DNA from 2 places in the Streptomyces sp. NPDC055287 genome. Region 2 is predicted to be linked to the other one. Evidence: predicted binding sites of a transcription regulator. Region 2 holds the regulator's gene; the other holds the start of a gene.
What was found. The regulator HspR, encoded in region 2, represses chaperone genes until heat shock. The targets are predictions, from matches to a motif close to TTGAGNNNNNNNNNCTCAA.

Region 1 (10,667 bases), on a different contig from region 2:
GCGGGCCATGTCGCCGGAGGAAGCACGGGCCCGGCGCAGAAAGACGGCCAATTCGCGTTCCAGCGCGAGGAATTCGTGGTCCACACCACTCGCCTCCGACACGCGCCCCTCATCCGCTCTTCCGCTTCCGTGCACGTCAGAACTCATTTGCGCGCTTTCCTCACCCTGAAGTTTTCTTTCACCAGTGGCCATTGCCGCAGCTCTGTCAGTATTTCGCAGGAGTAGACCAACGGCGGTACCCAGCCCCCCTTCCTCAGCCCCGGTCTACGTGCGTAGCTTCCTTGATGACATGCCCACGCCAGTGGCCTTGTCGACAGGTCTCACCCGGGCCTGTTTCCGCATCCCCCACCGATGCCTTTCGGAGGCACGCAATGTCCGTGCACAGATCCGGAACGGCCCGCCGCCCGCACACCGCGGCGGCCGGGATTCTCTTCTCCGTCCTCTCCGCTCTCGCCCTCCTCCTCACCCTCCCCGGCGCGGCCACCGCCACCGACGCCCCAGCCACTACCGCCGCCGCCGAGAAGCCCGAGCGCGGTTCTGCCCACATGGGCATCGGGGTCGTCAAGCACGACGGCCAGGGCGGCCTGCCGCGCGACACCCGCGTCACGCAGACCGAAGGCGTGGACGTCAGCAGTCACCAGGGCAACGTCAATTGGTCCTCCCTGTGGACCAGCGGCGTCAAGTGGGCCTACGTGAAGGCCACCGAGGGGAACTACTACAAAAACCCGTACTTCGGGCAGCAGTACACCGGCTCGTACAACGTCGGCATGATCCGCGGCGCCTACCACTTCGCGACGCCCAACGACTCCAGCGGCGCCAACCAGGCCAACTACTTCGTCGACAACGGCGGCGGCTGGTCGCGCGACGGCAGGACGCTGCCGGGCGCGCTCGACATCGAGTGGAACCCGTACGGCGCGCAGTGCTACGGCAAGACGCAGAGCGGGATGGTCGCCTGGATCCGCGACTTCCTCACCACGTACAAGGCCCGCACCGGCCGCGACGCCGTCATCTACACGGCGACCAGCTGGTGGAAGGACTGCACCGGCAACTACGGCGGCTTCGGCTCCGTCAACCCGCTGTGGATCGCCCGCTACAACACGACCGTGGGCGAGCTTCCGGCCGGCTGGGGGGTACAGACCATGTGGCAGTACACCTCCACCGGACCCATCGTCGGCGACCACAACAAGTTCAACGGCGCCCTGGACCGCGTACAGGCCCTGGCCTACGGCTGACCGGCAGGCCGCTCCCGCGCCCGGTTCCCCGGTGAGCCCGGTCCCGCGTCCACCGGGGAACCTGGCGCGGTGGCGGAGCGCGTGCACCAGTGCCCTGGGGCCCCGGTGCCGCGAGTGCACCCGTGCCCTGAGTGAGTGCCCTGGGGCCCCGAGGCCCTGAGTGAGTAGTGCCCTGGTGCCGCGAGTGCGATTGCCCTCAGGCCCCGTCCCCCGGCAACCGGGCGACCGCCCCGACGACGCCCAGCAGGGACGAGCCGTCCGCCAGCGGATGCGTCGTCGCGGTGGCGATGAACCCCGCGTCGCTGAGGTGCGTGAGCAGCAGGCCCTTCACCTTGGCGACCTGCGCCGCGTCCGGGGGGTCGTAACAGAGCACCAGACTGCCCGTCGGCCGGAGCAGCCGGGCGACGGCCTCCAGCTCGCTGGTGGCCGGTCCGGTCCAGAAGACGTTGACGTCGACCGCGAGGATCTTGTCGAAGTGGCCGAGCGCGACGGGATCGGCGTCGGCCAGAGCCATGTGGATGAACCGGGCCCGGCCCGCGGCCACGGCCTCCGCGTTGCGCTCGCCGGCGGCCGCCACGGCCACGTCGGAGCGGTCCAGTGCCACGAGCTCGCCGCGCGGCAGGCTCTCCAGGATCAGCCCGGCGGCGGCACCGCGCCCGCAGCCGATCTCCAGTACGCGGTCGTCGGGGCGTATGTCGAGAAGACCGACGGCCACCGTGAGCCGCTCCGGTACGCCCATGCCGCCACCTCGCCCTCGCTGTAGCTCTCCCCCGCCGTTCCCGCCCTACCTCCGTTGTATCCGATTACCTGCCCTTTCGCGCGGAAGCCCCGCGCCGCGCCGGGCAGGCGGAGGCCCCCGCCCCCCTCGGACGAGAGGAACAGGGGGCCTGCCACGGCCGGGCCACCGGCGGCGTCCGTCACGCCGCCGCCGGCACCCGTACCTCTGCGCGAGCCAGCGCGATCTCCAGGACCTGACGGACGTCCGTGACCGGGTGGATCTCCAGCTTGTCGAGGATCTCCGCCGGTACGTCGTCCAGGTCGGCCTCGTTCCGCTTCGGGATCACGACCGTCGTCGTACCCGCCCGGTGCGCGGCAAGCAGCTTCTGCTTCAGACCGCCGATCGGCAGGACGCGCCCGGTCAGGGACACCTCGCCCGTCATGGCCACGTCCGTACGGACCAGCCGCCCGGACAGCAGCGACGCCAGGGCCGTCGTCATCGTGATGCCCGCACTCGGACCGTCCTTGGGCACCGCGCCCGCCGGGAAGTGGATGTGTACGCCCCGGTCCTTCAGGTCGGCGACCGGCAGCTCCAGTTCCGCGCCGTGCGAGCGGAGGAAGGAGAGCGCGATCTGGGCGGACTCCTTCATGACGTCACCGAGCTGGCCCGTGAGCGTCAGCCCCGCACCGCCCGTCTCCTCGTCCGCGAGCGACGCCTCGACGAAGAGCACGTCACCGCCCGCACCCGTGACCGCGAGCCCCGTGGCCACGCCCGGCACCGCCGTACGGCGCTCCGAGGGGTCCTGGGCCGACTCGGGCACGTGGTGTGGCCGGCCGATCAGGGTGCGGAGGTCACCGTCCGTGATCGTGAGCGGGAGCTTCTGCTCGCCGAGCTCGTGCCGGGCCGCCACCTTGCGCAGGAGGCGGGCCACCGAGCGCTCCAGGTTCCGTACGCCCGCCTCTCGGGTGTACTCGCCCGCCAGCTTGCGCAGCGCGGACTCGTCGAGGGTGACCTCGCCCGGCTCCAGGCCGGCCCGCTCCAGCTGGCGCGGCAGCAGGTGGTCACGGGCGATGACGACCTTCTCGTCCTCCGTGTAGCCGTCGAGCCTGACCAGCTCCATACGGTCGAGCAGCGCCTCCGGGATGGCTTCAAGGACGTTGGCGGTGGCGAGGAAGACCACGTCGGAGAGGTCGAGCTCGACCTCCAGGTAGTGGTCCCGGAACGTGTGGTTCTGCGCGGGGTCGAGCACTTCGAGCAGCGCCGCGGCCGGATCGCCTCGGAAGTCGGACCCCACCTTCTCGATCTCGTCGAGAAGGACGACGGGGTTCATCGACCCGGCTTCCTTGATGGCGCGCACGATCCGCCCCGGAAGAGCCCCGACGTACGTACGGCGGTGTCCGCGGATCTCCGCCTCGTCGCGTACGCCGCCGAGCGCGACCCGTACGAACTTGCGGCCCATCGCGTGCGCGACGGACTCGCCGAGCGACGTCTTACCGACGCCGGGCGGGCCGACGAGGGCCAGCACCGCGCCCCCGCGACGGCCGCCGACGACACCGAGACCGCGGTCGGCCCGGCGCTTGCGCACCGCGAGGTACTCGGTGATGCGCTCCTTCACGTCCTCCAGACCGGCGTGCTCGGCGTCCAGGACAGCCTTGGCGCCACGGATGTCGTACTGGTCCTCGGTCCGCTCGGACCACGGCAGCTCGAGGACGGTGTCCAGCCACGTCCGGATCCAGGACCCCTCGGGGGACTGGTCGGAGGACCGCTCCAGCTTGTCGACCTCCTTGAGGGCGGCCTCGCGCACCTTCTCGGGGAGGTCGGCGGCCTCGACGCGGGTGCGGTAGTCGTCGGACTCGTCCTCGCCGTCCTGGCCGTTGATCTCACGCAGTTCCTTGCGCACGGCGTCGAGCTGGCGGCGCAGCAGGAACTCACGCTGCTGCTTGTCGACACCTTCCTGCACGTCCTTGGCGATGGACTCGGCGACGTCCTGCTCGGCCAGGTGCTCGCTCAGCCACTTCACGGCGAGCTTGAGGCGGACCACCGGGTCGGCGGTCTCGAGCAGCTCGACCTTCTGGGTGGTGGTGAGGAACGGCGAGTAGCCGGAGTTGTCGGCGAGGGCGGAGACGCCGTCGATCTGCTGGACGCGGTCGACGACCTGCCAGGCGCCGCGCTTCTTCAGCCAGCTGGTGGCGAGTGCCTTGTACTCCTTGACCAGCTCGGTGACCGCCCCGGGAAGGGGGTCGGGCAGCGTCTCGTCGACACCGGCGCCCTCGACCCACAGCGCGGCACCGGGCCCGGTCGTCCCGGCACCGATCTGGACGCGGCTGCGGCCGCGGATCAGGGCGCCGGGGTCGCCGTCGGAGAGCCGCCCGACCTGCTCGACGGTGCCCAGCACGCCAGTCGCGGCGTACGTGCCGTCGATACGCGGAACGAGAAGCACCTGTGGCTTGTTGCCACTGGAACGGGCGGCGGCCTGCGCGGCCTCCACCGCGGCGCGTACGTCGGTATCGGAAAGGTCCAGGGGCACCACCATTCCCGGCAGCACGACCTCGTCGTCGAGCGGCAACACGGGCAGGGTGAGCGGGTTGGACGTCGATGCCATGATCTCCCCTTCGGCAGTGAACTTGAGCTATGCCGACTCAATGCTTGGGGCCTCCTGGATGTTCCCGGCCGGGTTCACGTTCGCTGTGAGCGATCAACGATCGCCGCGAACCGGGATGAGGTAATAACCTCTGGCGCAAGTCATCTATTACCTGGGGGCAGGATGCCGAACGACACGTCGTCCATGCGCAGCGCGTCAGTGAGCAGCACGTCGACGTGCAGCGGATCCTTCGATTCCACCGCCGACGCGATCCGCGCGTGGGTCGAGGGATGGGTCGTGTCGCGCGGTGCGGCGGACCCCGTGCAGCAGCCCTGGGGCCTCACGGTCGACGTGGGGCTCCCCCACCACGCCACCCGGCACGTGATGACCGACGCCGACGAGGAGACGGTCCGCAAGCTGGCCGAGGTGTACGCCGCGCCGGCCGTCTCGCTCAAGGTGTTCCTGGAGCCGGAGACCGTGGCGCCGTGGCTCGGCCCGGAATGGAAGTCCGACGGCCCGGGCTGGCTCATGACGACACGGCTGGGGCGCCGGTCTGGGCGGGGGTCGGAGTGGCCGCCGGACTGCGGGTCGGGGTGGGGGTCGGGACGGGTGTCGGGACGGGTGTCGGACTGGGTAGCCCCCGGAGCCCCCGAGGGCTACTCGCTCAAGTCCTGGCGGAGGGGCGGCGTGACCCGCCTCCTCGTCCTCGCCCCCGACGGCGGATTCGCGGCGCGCGGCCAGGTCTCCCCGACCGGCAGGACCGCAGTGGTGGACCAGGTGGAGACGGCCCCGGCGCACCGGCGCAGGGGCTTGGGGGCTCTGGTGATGCGCACGCTCCAGGAGGCGGCGTACGAACAGGGCGCCTCGGTGGGGGTGCTGGGCGCGACGACGGAGGGACGGGGGCTGTACGAGTCGCTGGGGTGGCAGGTGTACGCCCCGTTGGTCGGCGTAACGTACGCGGCCCACGCGCGTCAGGGGTGAGCCAGAGGGAGGTCGCGAGCCAGTACGCAACCGGCCTGTCCGGCGGCAGCCGCGCCGCTCACCCCGGCGGACTCAGGAACGAGTGGGAGCTGAGCCTCTCCGGTGGGGCGTAGCGCACGGCCGCGGCGGCCGAGCAGTACGCGTACAGCGCGCGCAACGTGGCTCGGCCACCCCGACGGGGGAGCCCCGCGTTCCGGTTCCTGCACGTGCGCTTGCGGGCGGAGGTGCACGCCCGGGCGACATAGCGCCACCCGGACAGTCACTTCGGGCCGGAGGGCGTGGGCGCTTCGGGCCGGAGGGCGTGGGCGCGATCGACGCGTTCGGGCCCGTACCCACGGCTTGGCCGACGACCGGCGCAACGATTCTCCCGATCGTTGATTCCCTGCCTGGCGCGCCCGTTCAGGGCCGCGCGCTCGCGGCACGTACATCGAGGCGCAGGTGCACGGCGACAGGCGACATCGAATCGGCGCGCGACGCGGCCGTTGGCGGCAAGGGTCTGCCGTTCGTACGCCCGAGAGGGCATGCTCAATGCCGAGGTACTCGGCCACGCGGCGGCTTCCGTCGTACGGGAGCCGGAGGGCCTGGACGGAGTGGGGTACGCAAGAGGAGGTGCTCCAGTACGTCAAGCAGCTGTGGCAGGTACTGGTGCGGTACGGAGGGGAGCTGGGCGACGCATGAGACGCGGCGGAATCGCCGGGGCGGTGGCCGGCGGGGCACTGGTGGCGGGGCTGCTGGTGACGGGATGCGGGGGCGGAGGGGCTACGCCGACGCCGGAGGACACGAGGCGGGCCGACTCGGCGCTGTCGAAGTCGCCGACTGGGGCAACGGGCACGAAGGAACCAGGGCTGCCGACGGGTTCGAAGGAGTCGAAGGGGTCGAAGGGGTCGAGGAAGCCGACGGACCTGGCGGACCCGACGAACCGAGTGGACCCGACGAACCCCCCGACGAAACCGGCGGACCCGACGAACCCGACGAACCCGGCCGACCAGCGGCTCGTGACGGCCACCGTGAGCGGGGGAATCGACGGCCGGCACGAGAGCGTGCTGGTCAGCGCGGACGGTTCGTACACGACGATGTCGGGCGCCAAGCAGGTGGCCGAGGGCAAAATGAAGCCCGCCGAACTCACCCGACTCCGCAAGGCCCTGGCCGAGTCCGACTTCCCGAACCTGCCCCGCCTCAACATGAGCAGCCAGCCGATACCGGACGGCCTCACCACCGCTGTCGTCCACCAGGGCCACGAGGTGGTGACGGACGGTTCAAGACCGGTGCCCGCCCTGGACAGAATCATCGCCGCCCTACCCCTGCCGTAGGGCCTCCTGCGATCGACAGGGGCCAGCGACTGCGACCGGCACTGACGCCTGTGAACCACGCGTTGCTGCTGGGGGTTTCGGGTCGTCCCTGGGCGCTCGAGTGTCGGTGGGCCGGGGTGGCGCGTCAAGGGCGCTCCTGCGTCGCGTCGCTGCGCGATGGGCCTGCGGCCCACCCTTGACCCACCACCCCGGCCCACCGCTAACGCTTATACGGGGACGGCCCAAAGAAAAACGCCCTGCACGGCAGGTGGGGGAGCGGCTCGGGTGGGATTGGTGACTGTCGGGTGTGTGGGTGGGGCGCACTCTCCTTCGGGAGCGGCTCGGCCCCTGGCTCGGCGGGTGCGGCGACGGTTGTTGGTGCGGCATCGGCATTCCTCCGCACACGCGCACCCTGGCCGGTGGGCGGCTGACTGGGCAGGCTGACCTGCGGACTCATGGCGATGCGGGTGGTGCGCGGCAGTTGAATGGGGGGACTCGTGCCGGTTCGGCGTCCGCCCCCGCCGGTGGCCGGTCGGGCCACAAGCACGTGGCCGGGCTTGGTGGGTGGAAGGGAGCCCGGGGGCTTTGTGGTCCTGCCGACGGCTCGGACCGATGTGATCCGACCGGACGGCTTCCGGATGGTGGGGCTTTCGGCGGCCTCGGTGGGCCCGGTGGGGCCGGTGGGGTGGTTGGAGGTGCCCGTCCCCGGCGGATGCGACGAACCCGGCAGAAGACGAACAAGCACGCCCACTTTGCCCCTTTTTCGGCGCATCGGAAGGCTGCGAGGGCGCGTCACGTGCCGGGTTAGTCGCATAGCAACCACTCGGCGTGGGCTTGGCGTGAACCGGACCCGACATGTGATGCCTGCCGACACCACACCAGCCCCACCGGCCCCTCCGCGCTCGACAAGCTGGCGGGAAGGGTGAGTTGGCGTGGCCTGGCAGGGCCCACTGTCGCCGTTGGTGCGCCTCGGTCGCTCCCGCACCCGGGTCCGGGACGTCGGAATGCGACTAACCCGGCACTCGGTGATCCGTAACGGCCCTCCAGCCCCACCAACCACAGCCGTATCGATTCCTGCCACCGCGGGAGTGTTTCCACCCACGGCAGCCGCAAGAGACCCGTGCGGACAACCAAGTGGCGTGACTGGTGTGAGTCGTGTGGCCTACGAGACGACGGCGCTGCGCCCTGCAGCCGACCGCGCATCCGTACGGTGATCCCCGCCGTGCGGAATCGGTGCCTCACCCCCCACCCACACCAGCAACCAGCTTGCAGCCCAACCGACCACCCGTCGGGGTGGACGCTGTGCCCACCCGAGTCGCCCCATTCAACTCTCGCGCTCTACCCGCACACCGGCCGCTCGCAGGTCGGCCCACCCACCCAGGCCGTCCACCGGCCCGGGTGCGCGTGTGCGGAGGAATGGGGGTCTCGCACCAACGACCGTTCCCGCACCCGCTGAGCCAGGGGCCGAGCCGCCCCCGAAACAGAGCGCGCCCCACTCACCGAGCCCGCCACCCGGCAACGCACCAGCAACCACTCCCCGAGCCTGACCCGTGGGCTCCCCCCGGGGCCGCCCCCCTCAAGCATTGCGGCGGAGGTTCGGCGGTCAAGGGTGGAGCGAAGCGCAATCGCCGCAGGCGACGCGACGTAGGAGCGCCCTTGAGGGCCGGGCCTCCGACGCCACCCTTAGCCAAGGCGGCCCCCACCCCAGAAGCAACCGCAGCCCCAGGACCATCGAAGCCCCCCATACATCCCCGGCCTGTCAGCCCGACCTCCCCTCACCCACATTCCGCATCATTCGGCGCAGCACCCTTACCGTCGTGGCGTAGTCCGCATCGTCGATGCCTGTATGGATTCTGGCGCGCAAGGCCGGTACGTGCTCCTTGACCCGGGCGTGGGCCACCTCGCCCGCCTCGGTGATCGTCAGGCGGCTGGTCGCGTCCCGGGTGAGCAGGCCGCGTACGACCATGTCCTCGGTATCCGTTGCGAGGTCGTCCTGTGGCGCGAGGTACTCCCGCATCGATTCGTTCAGTTCCTCAACCGTCCGGCCCGTACCGTCCTCGGACAGGTCATTGACCGAAAGGTGGCGCAGCGTCCAGTACTGGGGCTGAGATAGGCCCAGCTCCGCCAGCTCACCTCGTATGAAAGCCAGCACCTCCTCGTGCGCCACATGTGTCCAGTAGGCGATCGGCTGCTGAGCCAGTTCGGCCTCGGAAAGCGTCTCCGAAAGCCCCTCGGAAGGTGCCCTTACTGGTGCCTTGGAAGTCATAGCCGCATCCTCAGGTCGATGTGGTGTCGGTGTCGGTGTGGTGTCGGAACGGACAGGGCCGAAGCCGAAGCCGAAGCCGAAGCCGAAGCCGAAGCTACGACCTCAACTCCGCTTGAGGTCAATGACCGTCACCGCCCCACCCCCACCTCGCACGCCCCACCCCCACCTCGCACCCCCACCGCAACGCCTCCCCACCCGTGAACCATTCGCGCCACCCCCAGCGATAAAGAGAACGTGAGACTGATGCGCCCTTCGGGGGGAGACCGGAACGACGGCGACGACGCAGCCCTCCTGTGTGCCGTGGCCCAGGGTGACTCGCACGCGCTGGCCACGCTCTACGACCGGCACGCGGGGTGGCTCCACGCCCGGCTGACCCGACGCTGTTCGGACCCCGAGACCGTACGAGAAGTCCTCCAGGACACCTTCGTCACGGCCTGGCGGTCCGCCGGATCGCACCGGGGCCGGGAAGCCGGCGGGTGGCTGTGGGTGATCGCCGCGCGTCGTCTGGTCGATGCCCGGCGGGCTCAGGTGCGCGCGGAACGGGCCGACCGCGCCGAGTTCCCGCCTGCCGTGGCCGCACCTTCGGCCGAGGAACGGGTCCTGGCCGGACTGGAGTACGGGGACGTCGGCACCGCACTCGGCCGGATCTCCCCCGAACTGCGCGACGTCCTGCGCGCAACGGTCGTCGACGGGCTGACCACCCGCGAGACCGCCCGCCTCCTCAACCTGCCGGAGGGGACGGTGAAGACCCGGGCGATGCGCGCCCGGCGCGAGCTGCGCGAGGCGTTGGCGGACCTGGCCGCCGTCGCGGCGAGGGCAGCAAAGGTCGATGTGACCGAAGTGGTCTGCGGTGAAGAGCCGTTGGGAGGCACAGCATGACGGCACAACGGCGGACGCCGAAGCGCGACGCACGAAGGGCGGCAGGGAATCCTGTGCGGCACTCGGCGTGGCAGGCGGCTTGGCACGTGGACGACGCCCTCGCCGAGCGGTACGCCGATGGAATCGTCGCCGAGACCGACGCGTGGTCCCTCGAAAAGCACGTCGAGACCTGCGGGCAGTGCGCCCGCCGGGTGTCCGCAGCGGTACGGGCAAGCTCGGCCGGCCCCTCGCTGGCGTCCGTCCGGGAGGCAGTACTCGCCGCTGCCACGCCGATGGCGCAGAGGGGTGAGTCTGCCCAGAGGGCAGAGATTACCCAGCGGCCGGATGCGGCCCAGAGGGCAGAGATTACCCACCGGGAGGACACTGCCCACCAGGCGGATACGGCCCAGCAGGCGCAGAAGGTGCCGACAGCACCCGCCAGGCCCGCGCGAAGCGTCGGGGGGCGCTTCGCGCCGGGCGTGTGGGGGGCCGGGCCCGCCTTGCGGGGGGCCTGGGTGGTGGCCGTCGTCCTCGTCGCGGCCGGGGCTGTCGGGCTGGCGTACGGCGCCGGGTTCGGCGGGGCCCGACCGCTGCTCCTCGCGCTGGCGCCGCTGCTGCCGCTGGCCGGGGTCGCCGTCTCGTACGGCAGGCATGCCGATCCGATGTACGAGATCAGCGCCTCCACTCCGTCCGGCGGCCTGCGGCTCCTCCTGATCCGGACAGCCGCCGTGCTCGGCGTCAG
Region 2 (10,667 bases):
AGTGCTCGAGGCTGACGCCGGTGCCGATGAGCATCTGCGCCTCACCGATGAGACGGACGGTGCCGTCGTCGTGGGTGTGGCTGTAGACCTTGGGCCACAGCGTGCGGCGGTTCCAGTCGTCGATCAGCTCGAGGAGCTGGACCTTCTCCTCGATCTGGTGCGGCCGGTCGTAGAAGGTCCGTACCGAGAAGACCTGCTGGTCGTCCTCGCCACGGAACATGAAGTACGTACGGAATTCCTCCCACGGCGCGGCGAGGTCGCCCTCGTCGTCGACGACGTACTTCAGCTCCATCTGCTCCAGCAGCTGCTTGACGAGGTCCTGGTCCGGGACGACCGGGCCGGCGGGGCCTTCGGGCTGCGGTTCGGGCTGGCCCCCGAAGTTCGGGATCGAGGACGGGTCGATAGACATGTTCAATACTCCTGGGGTCTCGCGTGTGCGGTCTTCGCGTGGCTGCCTGACATCGACCCTAGTCGCGAAAGCGGGCGGCGGTCCTTCGCCCTGCGCTGAAACCGCCGCCATGCCGCTTACCGCGCCGCGCCCACCGTCAGACCGTCCTCGTGACGGTCCACCCGGACCGTGTCCCCGTCGGTGACCTCGCCCGCGAGGATCTCCTTCGCGAGCCGGTCGCCGATCGCCGTCTGGATGAGGCGGCGCAGCGGCCGGGCCCCGTAGGCCGGGTCCTGGCCCTTGTCCGCCAGCCAGGCCAGGGCCTCGGGCGTGATGTCGAGAGTCAGGCGCCGGTCGGCGAGGCGCTGGGCCAGCCGGCCGATCTGGAGCTCGGCGATGTGCGCCAGCTCGTCCCTGGACAGGGCCGAGAAGACGACCAGGTCGTCGAGCCGGTTGAGGAACTCCGGCTTGAAGGAGGCCCGTACGATCTCCAGGACCTGCTCCTTCTTCTCCTCCTCGCCGGTCAGCGGGTCGACCAGGTACTGGCTGCCGAGGTTCGACGTCAGGACGAGGATCGTGTTGCGGAAGTCGACCGTCCGTCCCTGGCCGTCGGTCAGCCGGCCGTCGTCGAGGACCTGGAGCAGGACGTCGAAGACCTCGGGGTGGGCCTTCTCGACCTCGTCGAGGAGTACGACGCTGTACGGGCGGCGGCGGACCGCCTCCGTGAGCTGGCCGCCCTCCTCGTAGCCGACGTAGCCGGGGGGAGCGCCGACCAGCCGGGCGACGCTGTGCTTCTCGCCGTACTCGCTCATGTCGATGCGGACCATGGCCCGCTCGTCGTCGAAGAGGAAGTCCGCGAGCGCCTTGGCCAGCTCGGTCTTTCCGACACCGGTCGGGCCGAGGAAGAGGAAGGAGCCGGTCGGGCGGTCGGGGTCGGCGATGCCGGCGCGGGTGCGGCGTACCGCGTCCGAGACCGCGCGCACCGCCTCGTGCTGGCCGATCAGCCGCTTGCCGAGCCCGTCCTCCATGCGCAGCAGCTTCTGCGTCTCGCCCTCCAGCAGGCGTCCGGCGGGGATACCGGTCCAGGAACCGACCACATCGGCGATGTCGTCGGGGCCGACCTCCTCCTTGACCATGGTGTCCGTACGGACCTCGGCCTCGGCCGCCGCGGCCTCCTCCAGCTCGCGCTCCAGGCCGGGGATCTCGCCGTACAGCAGCTTGGAGGCGGTGTCGAAGTCGCCGTCGCGCTGGGCGCGTTCGGCCTGGCCGCGCAGGTCGTCGAGCCTCTCCTTCAGCTCACCGACGCGGTTGAGGCCCTGCTTCTCCTTCTCCCAGCGGGCGTTGAGGCCGCGCAGCTCCTCCTCCTTGTCGGCGAGGTCGCGGCGGAGCTTGTCCAGCCGCTGCTTGCTCGCCGGGTCGGACTCGTTCTTGAGCGCGAGCTCCTCCATCTTCAGCCGGTCGACGGCGCGCTGGAGCTCGTCGATCTCCAGCGGCGAGGAGTCGATCTCCATGCGCAGCCGCGAGGCGGCCTCGTCGACGAGGTCGATGGCCTTGTCGGGCAGGAACCGGGACGTGATGTACCGGTCGGAGAGGGCCGCGGCCGCCACCAGCGCGGAGTCCGCGATCTGCACCTTGTGGTGGGCCTCGTACCGCCCCTTGAGCCCGCGCAGGATCGCGATGGTGTCCTCGACGCTCGGCTCGGCGACCAGCACCTGCTGGAAGCGGCGCTCCAGGGCGGGGTCCTTCTCGATCCGCTCCCGGTACTCGTCGAGGGTCGTCGCGCCGACCATGCGCAGCTCGCCGCGGGCCAGCATCGGCTTGAGCATGTTGCCCGCGTCCATGGCGGAGTCGCCGCCCGCGCCGGCGCCGACGACGGTGTGCAGCTCGTCGATGAAGGTGATGATCTGGCCGTCGCTCTCCTTGATCTCGGAGAGGACGGTCTTCAGCCGCTCCTCGAACTCGCCGCGGTACTTCGCACCGGCGACCATCGCGCCGAGGTCGAGCGCGACCAGCCGCTTGTTCTTGAGCGACTCCGGCACGTCGCCCTTGACGATGCGCTGGGCGAGCCCTTCGACGACGGCCGTCTTGCCGACGCCCGGCTCACCGATCAGCACCGGGTTGTTCTTCGTACGCCGCGACAGGACCTGCACGACGCGGCGGATCTCCTGGTCCCGGCCGATGACCGGGTCGAGCTTGCCCTCGCGCGCGGCGGCCGTGAAATCGGTGCCGAACTTCTCCAGGGCCTTGTACTGGCCCTCCGGGTCGGCGGTGGTCACCCGGCGCCCTCCCCTGATCTTCTCGAACGTGTCCAGCAGCTTCTCGGCGGTGGCGCCTTCCTGGGACAGTACGTCCCCCGCCTTGCCGCCCTTGGCCGCGAGGGCGATGAGCAGGTGCTCGGTGGACAGGTAGTCGTCGCCCAGCTCCTTCGCCCGCTGCGAGGCGTCGGCGATGACCGCGAGCAGCTCCCGGTTGGGCTGCGGCGGGGCGACCGTGGCTCCGGTCACGCTGGGCAGCGCGGCGAGCACGCGCTCGGTTGCGGCCCGTACGGCCGCCTGGTCCGCCTCGACGGCTGCCAGCAGGTCGGTGATGTTGGCGTTGTCCTCGCCCGCGAGCAGGGCCAGCAGGAGATGCGCGGGGGTGAGGTCCGCGTGCCCGTCCTGCACAGCGCGATGGCTCGCCGCCTGGATCGCGTCCCGGCTCTTGTTGGTCAGCTCTGCGTCCACGTGCCCTCTCTCCTCCCGAAGCAAGCTCTGACTTAGTCAGCATACGCAAAGTTGAGCCTATTCCACTCAAGGCGGTCGGAGGGCGTTCGAGGGCGGCGGACTACCCTCCCCTTCATGGCCAACGACGTACGCAACCCCAGCCCGGAGTACCTAGCCTTCTGGCGCGAGTACCACCTGTGCACGCTGACAACCCTGCGACCCGACGGTTCACCGCACGTCGTACCGGTGGGTGCCACGTACGACCCCGAGGCAGGGCTCGCCCGCGTCATCACCAACAAGGGCAGCACGAAGGTGGCGAACGTGCTGGCCGCCGGCCCGGAGGGCGCGCGGGTCGCCGTCTGCCAGGTGAAGGGCGGCCACTGGGCGACGCTCGAGGGGCGCGCGGTCGTCCGTACGGAACCGGAGCTGATCGCGGAGGCGGTACGCCGCTACGCCGAGCGCTACGAGCGCACGCCGGCGCCGAACCCGGACCGCGTACTGATCGAGATCACCCTGGACCGCGCGATGGGCCGGGCCCCGAGCGCCACCTGAAACGCGTCCGGGCAGCACAACGGCGCCATCGTGTTCAGGTCCACGATGGCGCCGCTGTGTGGGGGAGCGCCTGGGCGATTGTCAACGACGGGGGAATCGCGTCAGGCGCTGCGGGGGGTGGCGGTGCTGGTTTCTGGCTCGATCAGCTGGTGGTCACGCTGGTCGAGATTGACGAAGACCATGCCGTACCGCACGGCACAGCGAACGGGTTGCGGGGCGCCCCGGGGCTTGCGAAGGCACCGGTAGGCACGGACGTCCTCATCCTCTTCACGCGCGACCAGGATCGGCTCGCCGAACAGGGTGACCATCAGCGAGTCGCCACGGTGGGGAATGGCCGTGACCAGGTCGATGAAGTGCCAGCCCGAGCGGTACGCCGTGGCCATCTCGCGTCTGAAGGTCCGGTCGTCCGGTGGCACGGTCATACGTCTACGTTTGCCGGTGTGCCGGTGCCCCAGCCCACGTCTCCTACTCCAGCCTGAACCGTATGACCAGCACTGCCCCAGCCAACGTCGCCGTTAGCAGTCGTACCGATCATCAGCGCGGCAGCAGCAAAGGCGGCGACAAGCACTGAGCGAAGCATTTTCTTGTACATAGTCGGCTTCGTCCTCACTTGATGATTTCCTCTCCCCCGCGTCACAAGACGATGGCTCATTCAGGCACGTCAACGCCACAGGAACGATGCATCATGTTCCTGTACGTTCAGGACCCTGGGGGGTGGAGATTTGCGTACAGTCGACTCAAAAGCGGCACATCCGCACCTCGTCACCGAACTCTGCGACGAGGGGGCGCGACTTTACGCCAGCGCACTGAGCACCGGGCGCATCGCCAGGTCCGAGGTCGGCTCGGCTCCCTGCCTCCTGGAATTCGCCCTGCTGCATCCGGATCCCGACGACGAGAACTGGCTGCATCCCGTCGCGCCGTCGGCCGCGCTGGCGCAGCGGCTCCATCCCATAGAGCGTGAGATCCAGGACCGCAGGCGGCTCGCCGTCGACCTGTCCGACACGTTCGAGCCGTTCCTGGCGATCAGCGCCCAGAGACCCCCCACCACCCATGCGATCACCGTGCTCGAGGGCCTCGGCCGGATCAACGCGGCCCTGGACGTCGCCATCGCCGAGAGCAGGACCGAAGTACTCACCGTGCAGCCCGGGGGCGGCCGCAGCGAGCACATCCTGAGCGAGGCGCTGGAGCGCAGCAAGCCGTTGATCGAGCGAGGCATCAGCGTCCGTACGCTCTACCAGCACACGGTCCGCCACAGCCAGAGCACCTTCGCCTACGCGGAACGCATGGCCGGCGCCAAGGTCGAGATCCGCACGCTCGAAGAGCTCATCGAGCGGCTCATCATCTGCGACCGGACCGTCGCCTTCATTCCCGCTCGCAACGACGACCAGGTGGCTCTGGAACTGCGCCATCCCGGTCTGGTCGACTACCTCACCAAGGTGTTCGAACAGCTCTGGCAGCGCGCGGTCCCGCTGCTGGACGAGGTCCCGTACGACCCGACGCCCCACGGCATCAGCGGTGTCCAGCGGTCCATCGCCCAACTTCTCGTCGAGGGCCACGTCGACGACTCGATCGCCCGCCGCCTCGGCATGAACGTGCGCACCTGCCGGGCCCACATCGCAAAACTGAACACTGCGCTGGGCAGCGGCAGCCGGGCACAACTCGGCTACCTCATCGCACGGTCGGGCATCCTGGACCAGGGCCACGCTCCTTCCGAGTTCTGAGATTCGTGTCGCCGTACAGTCCGGGACCGTCGCCGCGACGGGGTCGTGCACAGCCTCAACTTGGCCTGAAGAACCAGTAGTTCCGCACCATGGCCACCTGTACAGTCGTCCTTCCCCCCACGTCTGTGACTTCTCTTCCTCAACAGAAAGAGCTGCCCAGCCGTGTACGTGGACTCCAGAGCCGCCCTCCGCGCCGCCGCCGCTGCCACCGCCCTGGCCATGAGCACCGGGACCGTGTACGCACTCGGCGTCACCCCCGCCTCCGCCGCCGCCTGCGCCTTCCCGCAATGGCAGGCGCAGTTCTTCCCGAACACGACCTTCGCCGGCACCCCCGCCGCGACCGTCTGCGACGCCGCCATCAGCGAGAACTACGGGACCGGCGACCCGGCCGGCGTCACCCTCCCCAACGACCACTTCGGTGTCCGCTGGTCCCTCACCCGCGACTTCGGCTCCGGCGGGCCGTTCTCGCTCACCGCCGAGGCGCTCGACGGCATCCGGGTGTACGTCGACGGGGTGCGCCGGATCGACCTGTGGCAGGACGCCACCACCGTCCAGAAGAAGACGGTCAACATCGCCATCCCCCAGGGCGTCCACACCCTGCGCGTCGACTACGCCGCCTTCACCGGCTCCGCGAGCGTCAACTTCGCCTACACGCCCCGCGCTTCGCCGGACGTCGACACCACGCCGCCCCTCGCCCCCGCGGGCGCGAGGACGACGTACGACACGGCCACCCGCAGGGCCACCGTGACCTGGTCGCCGAACGCCGAGATGGACCTGGCCGGATACCGCGTCTTCCGCCGCCTCAAGGGCACCAGTACGTATATCAACGTCACGGGCGCCACCCACATCACCGGCACCACGTATGTCGGCGTCCCGCCGGTGACCGGCGAGGTCTGGTACTACGAGGTCCGCGCCGTCGACAAGGCGGGCCGCGAGGGCCCCGGCAGCGTCGACATGCCCGTCACCACCGTGGACGCGACACCGCCCGCCGCGCCCACCGGCCTCGCGGGGACGTCCGGGGGCTCCGCCAACTCCCTCACCTGGCAGGCGGTCACGGACGCGGCGAAGTACGAGGTGTACCGCGCGGCCGGGGACTCCCGCGACTACGCGAAGATCGCGACGGTGGAGACCGCGTCGTACGCCGACACCGCCCTCGACCCGGCGGTGACGTCGTACAAGTACACGGTCAAGGCGGTCGACGCGGCGGGGAACGCGTCGCCGTACGCCACCCACGTCGCCGTCGCGGACACCACCCCGCCCGCGCCGCCCACCGCGCCCGCCGTCACCGCCGAGGACGACACGGGCGTCACCCTGGCCTGGCAGAGCGGGGCCGCGGCCGGCACCAAGGCGTACACCGTCTACCGCGCCCCCGAGGACCTCGACGTCGAGACCGAGGTCGGCACCACCGAGGCGCTGACGTTCCAGGACACGACCGGCCAGGCGGGACAGCGGTTCCGCTACCGCGTCGCCGCCGTCGACGCGGCGGGCAACGAGTCGGCGAGGACCGACTGGGTGTCCGGCACGCGCGCGGTCGGCCCCGGGGCCGTACCCACCGCACCCCGGGAGCTCACCGGCACGCTCACCGGCGGCCGGCTGGAGCTGACGTGGGCGGCGGGCCCGTACGTCCCGGTCTCCGAGTACCGCGTCTACAAGAGCGCGACGAGCCCCGTCCCCACCGACGCCGGCACCGAGCCCTTCCGCGTCACGCAGACCCCCGCCCTGACCGTGGACGACATCCCGGCCGGCGAGCGCGACCACTTCTACGCGGTTGTCGCCGTGACGCAGTACGGCGTCGCCTCGCCCGCCTCCGGTTCCTTCAAGCCGGTCTACCAGGCGCACCGGCCGCCGGACGCGACCCGCATCTACGACGTGTCCGGCCACGACGGGATGGTGTGGTTCGTCTGGGACCACGTGGAGGCCGACGAGGGCGCGCCCGCGATCACCGGCTACCGCGTGTACCGCGCGACGCAGCCCGGCGTCACGAAGGAGAACGCGACCGCGCTGCCCCTGACCACGGACAACGAGTTCAGGGACACGGACGTGACCAACGGGACGACGTACTACTACGCCGTCGCGGCCGTGGACGCGGAAGGCGGCGAGGCGGCGCTTTCGGCGGAGGTCTCCGCGACACCGAGGGCCGACGCGGTCCCGTAGCGGGGTCCGTTGCCGGGTCGCCGGGCACCGTGCGACGATCACGCCCGGCGTGCCCCCCACACTCCTGGTGCCTCAGACCGGACCGAGAGCGCTCCCCGACTTCATGCCTCAGCGTCTTCGCCGACGGCACGCAGTCCGTTCCGGCGCTCGTGGAAGCGCCCGTGAGGCCCACGGACTAGGGCGCACACACAGCGGAAGGCCCGTCACCCCGAGTCGTGGGTGACGGGCCTTCCTCGCGTACGCGCGTACGGAGCCGGACTACTCCGACGACCGCTTGGGACGCCAGACCACCAGCGCACTCGCCTGCTGCACGTCCTCGTACCGGACGAGGTCCCGCCGGTACGACGCGTGCACCTGCGCCTCGCGCTGCTGGAGCGCGGCCGCCGCGCCGTCCACCGCCGCCGAGAGTTCGGCCACGCGCTGCTGGAGCGCGGTCACCTGGTTCTCCAGCTCGATGATGCGCTTGATGCCGGCCAGGTTGATGCCCTCGTCCTGCGACAACTGCTGCACCTGACGGAGCAGCTGGATGTCGCGGGCCGAGTAGCGCCGGCCGCGCCCGGCCGTGCGGTCCGGGGAGACCAGGCCGAGGCGGTCGTACTGCCGCAGGGTCTGCGGGTGCAGACCGGAGAGCTGGGCCGCGACGGAGATGACGTACACCGGTGACTCGTCGGTCAGCTGGTACGGGTTACGACGCATGCGCGGGTCCATCTCATGCTCCCTTCGCGGCCTGGAACAGCTCCGCCCGCGGGTCCTCCCCGGCGGTCGCCTCACGGTAGGACTCCAGCGCCTCACGGGCCTTGTCGTCAAGGTCCTTGGGCACTTCGACCTCCACGGTGACCAACAGGTCGCCGCGCGTGCCGTCCTTGCGGACCGCGCCCTTGCCGCGGGCGCGCATCGTGCGGCCGTTGGGCGTGCCGGCCGGCAGCTTGAGGGTGACCGGCGGGCCACCCAGCGTCGGGACCTTCACCTCGCCGCCGAGCGCCGCCTCCACGAAGGTGACGGGCACCGTGACGGTGAGGTTGTCGCCCTTGCGGCCGAACACCGGGTGCGTGTCCACATGGACCACGACGTACAAGTCACCCGCCGGACCGCCCCGTTCACCGGGACTGCCCTTGCCGCGCAGCCGGATCCGCTGGCCGTCGGAGACGCCCGCCGGGATCCGGACCTGCATGGTGCGCGACGACTTGGCGCGCCCGCTGCCCTTGCAGACCTCGCAGGGGTCCTGGGCGATGAGCCCGCGGCCCCGGCAGTCCACGCACGGGTCGGTGAGCGAGAAGCCGCCACCGCCGCCGCGCGACACCTGGCCCGTACCGACGCAGGTCGGGCACACACGCGGTGTGCCGTTCTTGTCGCCCGTACCCGAACAGGCCTTGCAGGGCGCCTGGCTGGACATCCGCAGAGGGACCGTGGCCCCGTCGACCGCCTCGGTGAAGCTGAGCGTCACCTCGGATTCGATGTCCTGGCCGCGGCGCGGCTGCGTACCCGTACGCGTACCCGGCCCGCCCCGGTTGAACAGGCCCCCGAACACGTCCCCGAGGCCGCCGCCGAACCCGCCGGCACCGCCGGTCTGGGCCCCGCCCTGGGCGCCTCCGAAGAGGTCGCCCAGGTCGAAGTTGAAGGAGCCGCCGCCGGCGCCCGGGCCCGGCCTGAAGCCGCCGTTCCCGAACAGAGCACGCGCTTCGTCGTACTCCTTGCGCCGCTTGGGGTCGCCGAGGATGTCGTTCGCCTCGGAGATCTCCTTGAAGCGGTCCTCCGCCTTGGCGTCGCCCTTGTTGGCGTCCGGGTGGAACTCGCGGGCGAGCTTCCGGTACGCCTTCTTGATCTCGGCCTCGGTGGCGTCCTTCGGGACGCCGAGAACCTTGTAGTAGTCCTTCTCGACGAAGTCCTTCGTGCTCATCCCCGACGTCCCTCCTTCCTGCTGCCGCTACCACACCTGATACCGCTACTGGTCACGTCAGCCCTCGTCCGGGCCACCGTTCTCCTCGTCCGGAGCCTTGGCCACGGCCTCGTCCGCCTTGGCGGGCGTGGCCCCCGGCTGGGGCTCGGCCACCGCTACGCGCGCCGGGCGGATGGTCCGCTCGCCGATCCGGTAGCCCGGCTGCAGGATCGCGACGCACGTGGTCTCGTCGACATCCGGTGCGTACGAGTGCATCAGAGCCTCGTGGATCGTCGGGTCGAAGGGCTCGCCCTCCTTGCCGAACTGATGCAGGCCCATCTTGGCGGCGACCGTCTCCAGCGATTCGGCGACCGACTTGAACCCGCCCACCAGCTCGCCGTGCTCACGCGCGCGGCCGATGTCGTCGAGGGTCGGGAGGAGCTCGCTCAGGAGGTTCGCGACAGCGATCTCCTTGACCGTGACCCGGTCCCGCTCCACGCGGCGACGGTAGTTCTGGTACTCCGCCTGCAGCCGCTGGAGGTCCGCGGTGCGCTCACCGAGCGCCATGCGTACCTGGTCCAGCTGTGCGGTCAGAGATACGTCCTGTACGTCCCCGGCCGGGGCTGCCGGGCCCGACTCCTCGACGGAGTCGGTCCCTGCCGTTTCGGGCGCGGCAGCCTGCGGTTCGGCGTCTTCGGGAGTGGCGCCGGAAGGGACGTCGGGCTTCTCCTCGAAGCCCGGAGTCTCCTCCGTCATGCGGCGCCTCCCTGACGGCCGGCGTCCTTCTCGTCGTCGACGATCTCGGCGTCCACGACGTCGTCGTCCGCCTTGGCCTGCTCGGCGCCGGGAGCGTCGCCGCCCGCGGCCTGAGCGCCCTCGGCGTTGGCGTACATGGCCTGGCCCAGCTTCTGGGAGACGGCCGCGACCTTCTCCGTCGCCGTGCGGATCTCGGCCGTGTCCTCACCCGCGAGCTTTTCCTTCAGCTCGGTGATGGACGTCTCGACCTCGGTCTTCACGTCACCCGGGACCTTGTCCTCGTTGTCCTTGAGGAACTTCTCCGTCTGGTAGACGAGCTGCTCGGCCTGGTTGCGGGTCTCGGCGGCCTCGCGGCGCTTGTGGTCCTCGTCCGCGTACTTCTCGGCCTCTTCGCGCATCCGGTTGACCTCGTCCTTCGGCAGCGAGGAGCCACCGGTGACGGTCATCTTCTGCTCCTTGCCGGTGCCGAGGTCCTTCGCGGCGACGTGCATGATGCCGTTGGCGTCGATGTCGAAGGC

Region 1: a site for HspR is predicted at 4,575-4,593, ahead of lon (endopeptidase La). Genes of this name have one in related genera too.

The regions. Positions count from the first base shown of each region.
Region 1 is NZ_JBSHNE010000002.1:368,523-379,189, reverse strand. Features, by position in the region: gene ACWIHY_RS05035 (MarR family winged helix-turn-helix transcriptional regulator) at 1-147, opposite strand, end outside; gene ACWIHY_RS05030 (lysozyme) at 372-1,232, shown strand; gene ACWIHY_RS05025 (SAM-dependent methyltransferase) at 1,429-1,971, opposite strand; gene lon (endopeptidase La) at 2,150-4,552, opposite strand; gene ACWIHY_RS05015 (GNAT family N-acetyltransferase) at 4,715-5,512, shown strand; gene ACWIHY_RS05010 (hypothetical protein) at 6,041-6,190, shown strand; gene ACWIHY_RS05005 (hypothetical protein) at 6,187-6,822, shown strand; gene ACWIHY_RS05000 (MarR family transcriptional regulator) at 8,561-9,067, opposite strand; gene ACWIHY_RS04995 (RNA polymerase sigma factor) at 9,311-9,946, shown strand; gene ACWIHY_RS04990 (zf-HC2 domain-containing protein) at 10,033-10,667, shown strand, end outside.
Region 2 is NZ_JBSHNE010000013.1:2,949-13,615, reverse strand. Features, by position in the region: gene ACWIHY_RS21270 (YbjN domain-containing protein) at 1-409, opposite strand, end outside; gene clpB (ATP-dependent chaperone ClpB) at 526-3,111, opposite strand; gene ACWIHY_RS21260 (pyridoxamine 5'-phosphate oxidase family protein) at 3,226-3,642, shown strand; gene ACWIHY_RS21255 (Rieske (2Fe-2S) protein) at 3,744-4,064, opposite strand; gene ACWIHY_RS21250 (helix-turn-helix transcriptional regulator) at 4,365-5,363, shown strand; gene ACWIHY_RS21245 (cellulose 1,4-beta-cellobiosidase) at 5,526-7,517, shown strand; gene ACWIHY_RS21240 (heat shock protein transcriptional repressor HspR) at 7,776-8,225, opposite strand; gene dnaJ (molecular chaperone DnaJ) at 8,227-9,414, opposite strand; gene grpE (nucleotide exchange factor GrpE) at 9,472-10,149, opposite strand; gene dnaK (molecular chaperone DnaK) at 10,146-10,667, opposite strand, start outside.